2 regions of the Salipaludibacillus sp. HK11 genome follow, and region 2 is predicted to be linked to the other one. Evidence: riboswitches for the same ligand, from Rfam matches in the RefSeq annotation. Region 2 holds a riboswitch; the other holds the start of a gene.
The links. A riboswitch is a leader RNA that binds a small molecule or an ion and turns the genes downstream of it on or off. The one in region 2 is predicted to bind cobalamin.
Positions count from the first base shown of each region.

Region 1: linked by a shared signal. The riboswitch ahead of ACM26V_RS21625 (ABC transporter substrate-binding protein) and the one ahead of metE (5-methyltetrahydropteroyltriglutamate--homocysteine S-methyltransferase) in region 2 are both predicted to bind cobalamin.

Region 1 is NZ_CP181045.1:4,568,802-4,574,107, forward strand. It holds gene ACM26V_RS21615 (cobyric acid synthase) at 1-738, shown strand, start outside; gene cobT (nicotinate-nucleotide--dimethylbenzimidazole phosphoribosyltransferase) at 762-1,799, shown strand; cobalamin riboswitch at 1,875-2,086, shown strand; gene ACM26V_RS21625 (ABC transporter substrate-binding protein) at 2,259-3,314, shown strand; gene ACM26V_RS21630 (FecCD family ABC transporter permease) at 3,280-4,341, shown strand; gene ACM26V_RS21635 (adenosylcobinamide amidohydrolase) at 4,346-5,306, shown strand, end outside.
Region 2 is NZ_CP181045.1:1,108,002-1,113,307, reverse strand. It holds gene metE (5-methyltetrahydropteroyltriglutamate--homocysteine S-methyltransferase) at 1-1,918, opposite strand, end outside; cobalamin riboswitch at 2,122-2,328, opposite strand; gene ACM26V_RS05640 (HAD family hydrolase) at 2,393-3,061, opposite strand; gene ACM26V_RS05635 (amidase family protein) at 3,210-4,712, opposite strand; gene ACM26V_RS05630 (DUF2207 domain-containing protein) at 5,029-5,306, opposite strand, start outside.

The DNA.
Region 1 (5,306 bases), 1.7 Mb from region 2:
GTGATCTCTTATCCGAGAATATCGAATTTTACCGATGTCGACCCACTTATGAGGGAACCGGATTGTCACGTTCGATTTGTCCGAACAAACGAAGAGTTGGGCAAACCAGACTTGATTATCTTGCCAGGTAGCAAAAATACGTTGGAAGATTTAGCGCATATTCGTAAGGAGGGGCTGGCGGAAGAAATCATTTCGCTCGTTAAGGAAAATAAAACGCCAATAATCGGTATTTGTGGTGGGTATCAAATGCTAGGTCAAACGTTAGCAGATCCAGATGGTATAGAGTCAGGAATTGAGAAGGTGGAAGGTCTAGGTCTTATTGGAAATTTATCAACGACGTTAACTGATAAGAAACGCACTGTTTTATCTGAAGGTGTGATTATCTATCGTGGTGAAACGATAGCCGTCACAGGCTATGAAATTCATATGGGTGTCTCTCAATTTTCTGATGAACAAGGGGATCGATTTGTTCAATTGATAGACGGAGGCACAGACGGGTTTATTAGTATAGATGGACGAACGATTGGTACGTACTTTCACGGAATATTTGAAAATGATCGATTTAGAGAAGTGATATTGAATGATTTACGAGGACGCAAAGGCCTTCCTGAAATAAATGACAGGGTTTCTTTTCAAGCACTGAAAGAACAATCCTTTCATCACTTAGCTCAACTGGTTGAGAGTCATCTCAACATGGAATTGATCGAGGATAAAATGGCTTTATTTCAAAAAAACTGAGATATTTAGAGAGGGACAGCAGCATGGAAACAACAATAAACAAAATCACAGCGACAAATAAACAAGTAGGGAAACAAACTCTAGCTCACCTGAATAATTTAACGAAGCCACCAGGAAGTTTAGGTAGATTAGAGAAACTAGCGGTTCAGTTAGCAGAAATAACTGGAGATACATTTCCAACTGTATCCCCTCCTGCTTCGATTGTTTTTGCGGGCGATCATGGTATCGCTAAAGAAGGAGTTTCTGCATTTCCTCAAGAAGTAACGACACAAATGGTGGCGAATTTCCTTGCAGGTGGCGCGGCAATAAATGTATTAACAAAACAAATAGATGCAATGTTAGAGATCGTTGATATAGGTGTTGCATCGGATATAGAAGGTTCAGGTTTTATTAATAAAAAAATTCGCTATGGAACAGCTAACTTTGCCAAGGAAGATGCGATGACAAGGAAAGAGGCGCAAAAGGCAATTGAAGTAGGGATCGATATTGTAAAACAAGTAATTAAACAAGGTGCAAATTCGATTATCTTAGGTGAGATGGGGATCGGGAATACGACGAGCAGTAGTGCAATCATCGCTACATTAGCCGAAGTGAATGTGGAAGGTATTGTTGATATTGGAACAGGAATCACAGCTGAACAGCGTGTATTGAAACGAAAGATCATTGCCCAGGCGCTTGAGGATCGAAAACCAAATCGTGAGGATGTCCTCGATATTCTTTCTAAAATAGGTGGACTGGAGATTGCTGGTATGACAGGGGCGATTTTAGGAGCAGCTTCTGAACGAAAGCCTGTCATTATTGATGGATTTATTTGCACGGTATCTGCCTTGTTAGCAACGAAGCTAGTTCCCGAAGCGAGAGACTATTTAATATTCAGTCATCGCTCTCAAGAACAAGGACACACAACAGCTTTGAAAATGCTCCAAGCAAATCCATTATTAGACTTAGAGTTACGTCTAGGTGAAGGAACCGGAGCGGCGCTTGCTTTTCCGATTGTGGAATCTTCCCTAAAAATTTTAAAAGGCATGGCTACTTTCACTTCAGCAGGAATTTCGACTTAGTCATATTGAAAAAGATTAAAAATAAATTTACTTTATTTGAAAACTGATTTATACTAAATCTATTAATAAAACCCAATTTCATAGATACAATTTGGTTCATGATTCACGTCGATACGTTGACGAATTCATGTTAAAAGGGAAGTCGGTAAAAGCCGACACGGTCCCGCCACTGTGAGCGTTTAGGAAAGCTGAAAGAAGCCCACTGTGCTTTTACATAAAAGCATGGGAAGGGAAGCTGATCCGATGAAGCGTAAGTCAGGAGACCTGCCAAGTTGTTCGTAACACCTTCGAGGAAAGGGATGTTTCATGTTCATAGAAAATTCTACTACGTGTTAGAATGCAAACCGTCATCTATATTATGATAGGTACTTATTTCTATGTGACTGTTACATTCAACGCTTTTCCTAAAGGAATGGCGTTTTTATTATGTAATAAAAAGAATGTAGGAGGAACAAAAAGATGCAAAAGAGAATTAAATGGGGACAATTAGGTGCAGCAATAACATTGTCGTTGGCATTAATGACGGCTTGTGGAACAAATGAAGAAGAGGTAAATGAAAATAATCAAGCGAACGATAACGACGAAGTCACGAATGAAACAGAAAATAATAATGATGAAATTGAGAATGCGGCGGACGAAGAGAACGAAGCAGCAAATGAAGAAGTAACTGGTGGAGAATTTCCAATCACCTTGACAGATAAAGTAGATCGGGAAGTGACAATTGACGAAGAACCTGAAACGATCGTTTCATTGTTGCCTAGTAACACGGAAATTGTCTTTGAACTTGGAGCTGGAGACAGATTAATAGGTGTGTCGGATTTTTGTAATTATCCACCAGAAGCAGAAGATATCCAAAATGTAGGTGGGCAGGATATGGATCCTGAATTAATATTGTCGTTGGAGCCTGATATGGCTCTTGTTCAAAGATATCATTACGAGAATCATTCAGAAATTTTGGATCAATATGAGCAATCTGGTATCGATGTGCTTGTAATTGAAGGTGGCGAATCATTTGATGAAGCTTATGACACGATCAAAATGCTTGGTAGCGCTACAGGTACTAGTTCACGTGCGGATGAGATTGTTGTTGAAATGAAAGACGCATTAGCTGAGATTGAAGAAAAAGCGGAAGAGATTTCTGAAGAAGATAGAAAGACGGTTTGGGTCGAAATATCTCCCTCACCAAATATTTTCACAGCTGGTCAAGGAACATTTATGCATGAGATGTTAGAAGTGATTCAAGCAACTAATGCGGCAGAAGATCAAGAAGGTTGGGTCAGCCTGACTGAAGAAGAAATTGTCATGTTGAGTCCTGATGTGATTATTACAACCCATGGAGTTGCGGAAGATCCAATTGACGAAGTGGTATCACGTGATGGTTGGTCGGACATACCAGCTGTGCAAGATGAAAGAATACATGATGTGGATAACGATACGGTCATTCGACCAGGACCGAGATTAATTGAGGGAGTGGAAACTCTTGCCAAATTGGTCTATCCAGAAATTTTTGAGTAATCGAATCTTTTGGATTTATGTTTTCAGTGGAGGATTTGTACTTAGTACAATCCTCTTTGGTCTATTTATGAGCAGTGTGACAGTCCCTGTTCCAACCATCTTCCACATCATCATTGACAATGTATTTGGCTGGCAATTGCTCTCGGACTTTCCCGAAGTTCAAGATAGAATCATCTGGAACATTCGTTTACCACGCGTGTTATTGGCTTTTTGTGTAGGAGCTTCATTAGCTTTGGCGGGTGCAGCTTTTCAAGGGTTGCTTCGAAACCCACTCGCAGATCCTTATACGATTGGTGTGTCATCTGGTGCCGCATTAGGAGCTGTTATCGTAATATTTTTTCAAGTGACGATTGTTGGTTTAGGCGGTTTTACACTTCCAATTGTAGCAATAATTGGTGGTTTCATTTCATTGATGCTCGTGTTTGGTCTTGTTAGAATTGCCAGCAGAAGCTTTGCGATTGAAACGATTATTTTAGCAGGAATTATTATGAGTTCTTTTATTGGTGCAATCATCTCTTTGGTGATATCGCTTGGTGATCAAGATTCGATGACGCAAATTATCTATTGGCTCTACGGAAGTGTTGGTATGAGAGGATGGAGTCACGTTCAACTCATCGTTCCGTTTATGATCATAGGCATGTTTATTCTATTGGTCCATTATCGGGAGTTAAATGCGTTGGCTTTAGGGGAAGAGGCAGCCGAACATATCGGTGTGAATGTTAAGCGAGGCAAATACTATATTTTAGTTGGAGCATCTTTATTAACAGGAGCATCTGTTGCTGTTTCTGGTTCCATTGGATTTGTTGGGTTAGTAATCCCTCATTTGGTCCGCCTCATCATTGGACCAAATCACAGGCATGTGTTACCTTTATCGTTCCTTGTTGGGGGAGGGTTTCTAATTATAGCTGATTTAGTCTCACGAATGATTATTGCCCCGAAAGAACTTCCAATTGGTGTAATTACTGCTTTGATTGGGGCACCTGTTTTTGCATTATTATTGATTAGAAATCGGCTTGGGAAGGGGTAACGGTATGATCCATGTCAAGAATCTCGTAGGCGGCTATTCAGAAGAACCTATTATTGACGGAGTTGACTTCGACATTGTTAAAGGTGAATTCTTTGGACTGCTTGGTCCAAATGGCAGTGGAAAAACGACGCTGTTTAAATTGATAACAGGTGGTCTACCTATCAAACAAGGAGAAATTACAATTGACGGTCAACTGCTATCCAAATTGTCTCACCTTGAAAAAGCGAGAAAAGTGGCAGTTTTGGCTCAAGAAGCGCAAGTTTCCTTTGATTTTACCGTAGAAGAAATTGTTAGTCTTGGTCGTTATGCGTTTCAAAAAGGTGTGCTCAAGACGATTTCGAAAGCTGATAGAGAAATCATTGATGAGGTGATGGAACTAGCTAATGTAGATCATTATAGGAATAAACAATTTCGACTACTTAGTGGCGGTGAAAAACAAAGAGTTCTGCTTGCCAAAGCATTGGCTCAGCAACCGAAAGTTCTTTTATTAGATGAACCGACAAATCATTTGGACGTGAAGCATTCTTTCTACATGCTTGATTTGTTGAAAAAATGGCAAAAAGAGCATGGGTTAACGATATTTGCAATCTTGCATGATTTGAACGTTGCGGCACTTTATACCGACAGAGTTGCCTTGCTTCATGAAGGGAAGTTTCAAAGAGTTGGTGGTGTCGATATTTTACGGAATGAACAGCTTCTACAAGATGTTTATGAAGTGAAAGTAAAGGCGCAATCTCACCCGTATGTTCCAAAACCACAGTTATTAATGACTCCTTACGATGATGTAGAACAGGTGCCAACTGATTTGAAAAATTCCTTTCGATTGGAACAAAATGAAGGGTTTATTCATCTGGAATTTGAGCAACCTTTACGAACGATTTCAAATAGTGTTGTCGGTGAAGGGATCCAATGGTTAAAGCATTTTTGTAATTTCCATGTGAATAAAAATTATGATGGCGGTGATC
Region 2 (5,306 bases):
TATGAATTTGAGTCGTATCCTTCACTTTATAGGTTGCAGAACGGAAAGATTCAACAGCCCATTTTAAGTACTCTGCTTGGTTTTCTACCTTTAAAGGCAAGCCTTCTCGTAATGCAGGTTCGTCAACTTGAATCATTTCCACACCTGATTGCTCTAGATGATATATTTCTGATGTGAGTGCTTCAGCGATTTGATCAGCTACTGCTTTAGCTGGAATATCGTTACGTTCAAAAGACCAGTTTAATATCGTTACTGGGCCAGTTAGCATCCCTTTTACAGGTTTATCTGTAAGCGATTGAGCATATGCGCTCTCTCTAACAGTCATCGGTTTATCAAATGTCACATCTGCATAAATAACAGGAGGTTTTACACAACGAGAACCGTAGGACTGAACCCAACCATTTGTTGTTACTGCAAATCCATTCAACTTCTCACCGAAATACTCAACCATATCATTACGCTCAAACTCTCCATGGACAAAGACATCTAATCCTAGTGATTCCTGAATGGTAATCCAGCGTTGAATTTTTTCCTCAACCATACCCTGATACGTTTCTTCTGTTAACTCACCCCTTCGATAAGATGTTCGCGCTTTACGCATATCAAGAGTTTGTGGAAAACTACCAATTGTTGTTGTTGGAAGTATTGGTAATTGCCATTTCTTTTGCTGAATAGTATGCCTTTCTGAAAAAGGTAAGGATCGGTACGATTGAGCAATTTTCCCCTCTCTTTTATCATTCGACCGTTGGTACTTATCTTTAAACAGATCGACCTTCTGTTGATGCTCCTCCCAATCTCGAAGCACTTTATCTTTATCCGTTAATGCTCCTTTAAGTAATCTTAATTCTTCTAGTTTTTCATCAGCAAAAGCTAATCCATTTACCAAGTTATCATTAAGGGCTTTTTCTTTTCCTAACGAAACGGGTGAGTGAAGAAGGCTACAACTAGACTGAAGATGAAGTTGATGATTCGGTAAATATTCTCGAATACCTTTTACAATCGAAAAACTATTATTTAAATCAGTCTTCCAAATATTCTTCCCGTCAATGCATCCTAATGATAATATTTTATCGTTTGGAAACCCAAAATCTTTAATATATTGAACGTGTTTTTCTTTATCGTAAACCATATCCAATCCAATTCCAGCAACAGGTAAATGGACTATTTGTTCATAATGAGAAACAGAATCAAAATATGTTTGAAGTAGTATTTTTGAATTCGGAACAAGATCTGCCAGTTTTTCATAAATATCTTTTACTATTTCAATGTCGTCATCTGTTAAAGAAGTTACAAGATGCGGTTCATCGATTTGAATTAAATCCGCTCCCGCCTCCGTCAATTGACCAATAACTTTAGCATATAACGTTAGCAATATATCTAAGTAATACGAAAATTTTTCTTTTGGATATCCTTTAGAAAGCGATAAAAAGGAATACGGTCCAATGATGACAGGTTTCCCATTTATATTGAGTTCCTCTTTTGCTTCTAGAAAAGCGTTTAGAGGTTTATTCTCTGTTAGCTTTGGTACCCAATCGTTTTCAAATTCCGGAACAATATAGTGATAATTTGTGTTATACCATTTCGTCATCTCGCACGCTTCTGCATTTTTGCTTCCTCTCGCCATCGCAAAGTAAAGGTCTAGCGAATTACTTTCTGCTTGGTGTTTAAATCGATTGGGAATTAGTCCAAACATCGTGGCAGTATCTAACATGTGATCATAATAACTAAAATCACCTACTGGTATAATATCAAGATCCGATTGCTTTAATTTTTTTAAGCGATCTAAACGGATATCTTTCATTTTTACTTGAAAAGTGGATTGATCAAACTCCTTCTTCCAATAAGACTCTAGCGTCCTCTTCCATTCTCTCTCTTCACCGATTCTTGGATATCCTTGTACACTCGTTTTTAATTCCATTAATTACCCTCCTCGTAATTTAAAACATAAAAAAAGATATTCCCACCTTAAGATTAAAGGCGAAAATATCCAAGTAATATGTATGATCGATAAGTATTTAAAAAATACTTCTGAAGACACAGTTAATTACAAATGTCACCAAACGATGCTCTATCTCAGATAGATACACATGATATTTAACACCTCCCTATTTCCCGTAGGTCGACAGTGCTGTCAAAATAGGCAGGTCTCCTGACTTGATCGTAATCATATTCATCACCTTCCCAGATCTCAAAGCAAATCCAGTGGTTAAACGATGAATACTACAATCTTACAGTGGCGGGACCGTTCTGGCTTTTACCAGATTCCCTTTTAATAGATAAATAAGACTCTTGATCTTGATTTATCCAACCTATTTTCTACAGTATGAAATTGTTTGAATCTTAACTAATTTTTAAATGTTTGTCAACCCCAAAATATATTAGGCGTATCAAATCAAAAAACAGGCCATTGATTTTTCTCAGCAATCTCTCTCATCTCTTCACCCGGGTTAACAACGATTGGATGATTTACAAACTCAAGCAACGGTAAATCACTCTCGCTATCCGCATATGCCCAAATACTATCAGCCTTATCTAGGTTAATTGAACTAGAGTTTTGACTCAACCAATCTACAATTAATCTTACTTTCTCTTGCCCATTGACAATTGTTCCAATTTCTCCAGTACATAGACCCTCTTCGTCAAAAATAAGTTCTGTACTTATCACATGGGCATCTAAATTTAATTCTTTTTTAAAAGCAAACAAAAAAGGATGGAGCGCTCCAGATAATAAGACAATTTCATCTCCATCTGCTTGGTGCTGCCGGACTTTATCTACCAATTTATGATGAACTTCGGCAATTCCCTCTTGGACAAGTCTTTCGAAAAAAACTTTTAGTTCCTCGTCTGTTTTTCCTTTAAATGACTTAGCAAATGATTTGAAAAAGGAATGTCTAAATGCTTCTTTTCCCTTAATCATCCGAAGTACGACAGACTTCAGTAAACCTTGTCCAACAATAAGCCACTCTTTTATAGTGAACTCCTTTTTAGCGACTAGAAACATGCTTTTGAATGAGTTTCCTTGATACAGTGTTCCATCAAAATCGACTGTTACAACTGCCATCGATATCACCTCGATACCATTTTAATCTAATCACCTTTAAAAGTATATAATTACATAGTCTTCATATTTTATGTGAAATGAGGTAAATTCGTGAAAATATAGTCATATTATGTCGATATATTTTTATGGAGTCAAATATTAGCTTCTTTCATAATCTCATAAAAGGATTTTTGTGCACGTCGATCCATAAATCTGATTGTTCAAATAAAGTTGCAACTTGAAAAAGTAAATCTTCCTTCCCTCGAGCAGCCATGATTTGAACACCTATTGGTAATCCTTCATTTGTTTCATGAATTGGTAAACTCATGCCTGGTTGCCCTGTTAAATTTGCTAATTGCGTGAAAGGTGTACGTCCAAGACTTTGTTCAATCAATTGATCTAACATTCCTGATTTTAATAAACTTTTCCCAGCACGGAGTTTTGAAACAAGTTGAATTAACATTATTTCTTTCTTTTTCAAATCTAGTTCACCAATTTGTGCCTGTAGCATTGCCGTTGTTGGCGTAATATATAAGTCATACGTCTCATGGAATCTCTCCATTGCAATTGCTGCTTTGTCCCATTCTCGTAATCTCAAGACAAATTCTTCTGCTGATGTCCCTTTTCCTAAGAGTCCTAATAGCCACGTAGTAGGTTCCACATCAGCCATGGTTACATTTCTACCAAGATGCCTACCTATATCAGAAAGATTTGCTGCCACTTCTCCAAAATACAACGTTAAGTAACTCTTAGCAATTTGTTGACCATCTATTGGTGCATCTACTTCTTCTATCTGATGACCTTGTTTTTCTAGGCATTTTACCGCTCGATATACCCCTTCTTGACATTGTCTATCCACGGGAGTTCCTATCGGAGAATTCACAGAAAAAGCAACTCGTAAAGATCGATTAATTGGTTTATTCATAACATCTAAGTAGCTTCCATCAAAATTAGGAGCGCGAAAAGCATTTGTCTTTTCTTCTACAAAGAGTGCGTCCAAACAAGCAGCGCTATCTCTAACTGATTTTGTTATGACAAGTTCTGAAGAAGCTCCTTGCCAAACTCGGCCAGAATTTGGCCCGACAGGTGTCCTACCTCTCGTAGGCTTTAGACCAAATAATCCACAGTATGCTGCTGGTATTCGTATCGATCCACCCCCATCATTTGCTCCTGCTACTGGAACCATTCCTGAAGCAACAGCAGCTGCCGAACCTCCACTCGAACCTCCAGGCGTCACGTTAATATCCCAAGGATTCCTTGTAGCGCCATACAAAGAAGGCTCAGTTACACCCATTAGAGCAAATTCAGGAACATTCGTGTGCCCAATCATCACCATTCCTGCTTCTTTCAATCGTTTTGTATATGTTGCATCAGAAGTTGAGCGATAGTTTCTCAAACCACGAGAACCTGAAGTGATCTTTTGCCCTGCCGCTTCTTGTGTAATATCTTTTAGTAACATTGGTACCCCAAAGAATGGAGCTCCAGTTTCGGTTTCATTAACACTCTTCATTGCTTTAGCATAAAACTTTTGAACTACCGCATTTAATGTCGGATTTATTCCTTCAATTCTTGTAATCGCCTGTTCGATCATTTCATTATTCGATACTTCTTTATTACGTATTAATTCGGCTAAACCTAATCCATCATATCTTTCATACTGAAAACCTTTCACACATATTCCCCCTCTACATTAAAAGTATTACTTATTATAATGAATTCGTGAAATCTTAATTTATCCCCTCTTATTTTTAAGAAAAAGTTACTTAACGTGATATAAGTTAGCAGGAATGCTATCATTATGAACCGAATAGTATTTTCAAACGAGCAACATTGAGTAAAACTAGCTTTGTATATGGTGCACTAACTGCATTTGGAATTGTTAGTTTTATTTATAACTTCACAAAAAAATGACAATAAGGTAACTTGGAAATCCAAGTTACCTTATTGTCATTGAGAATTTTTTTGAAGACGAGTATGCAGAAATTATATTAAAAACCGCCGGAACCGCCACCACCACCGCCAACTCCAGTGCCGCCGCCAATAGTCCCACTTGAACCAGATGAGCTGCTAGCTGTAACAGTAGAGGTTTGAAATCCATCACTAAAGACGAGTCCTACTAATATAAATGTAGAAACATCGAACGATTGGTTAGATTGTGTCTTCGAATTACCTACTGATAATTGTTTAGATAAATCCTCACCCATATTTTTAATATTTTTTATATTCGAACCTAGTCCGAAGATGAATGCTTTCATTTGGTCCTCTT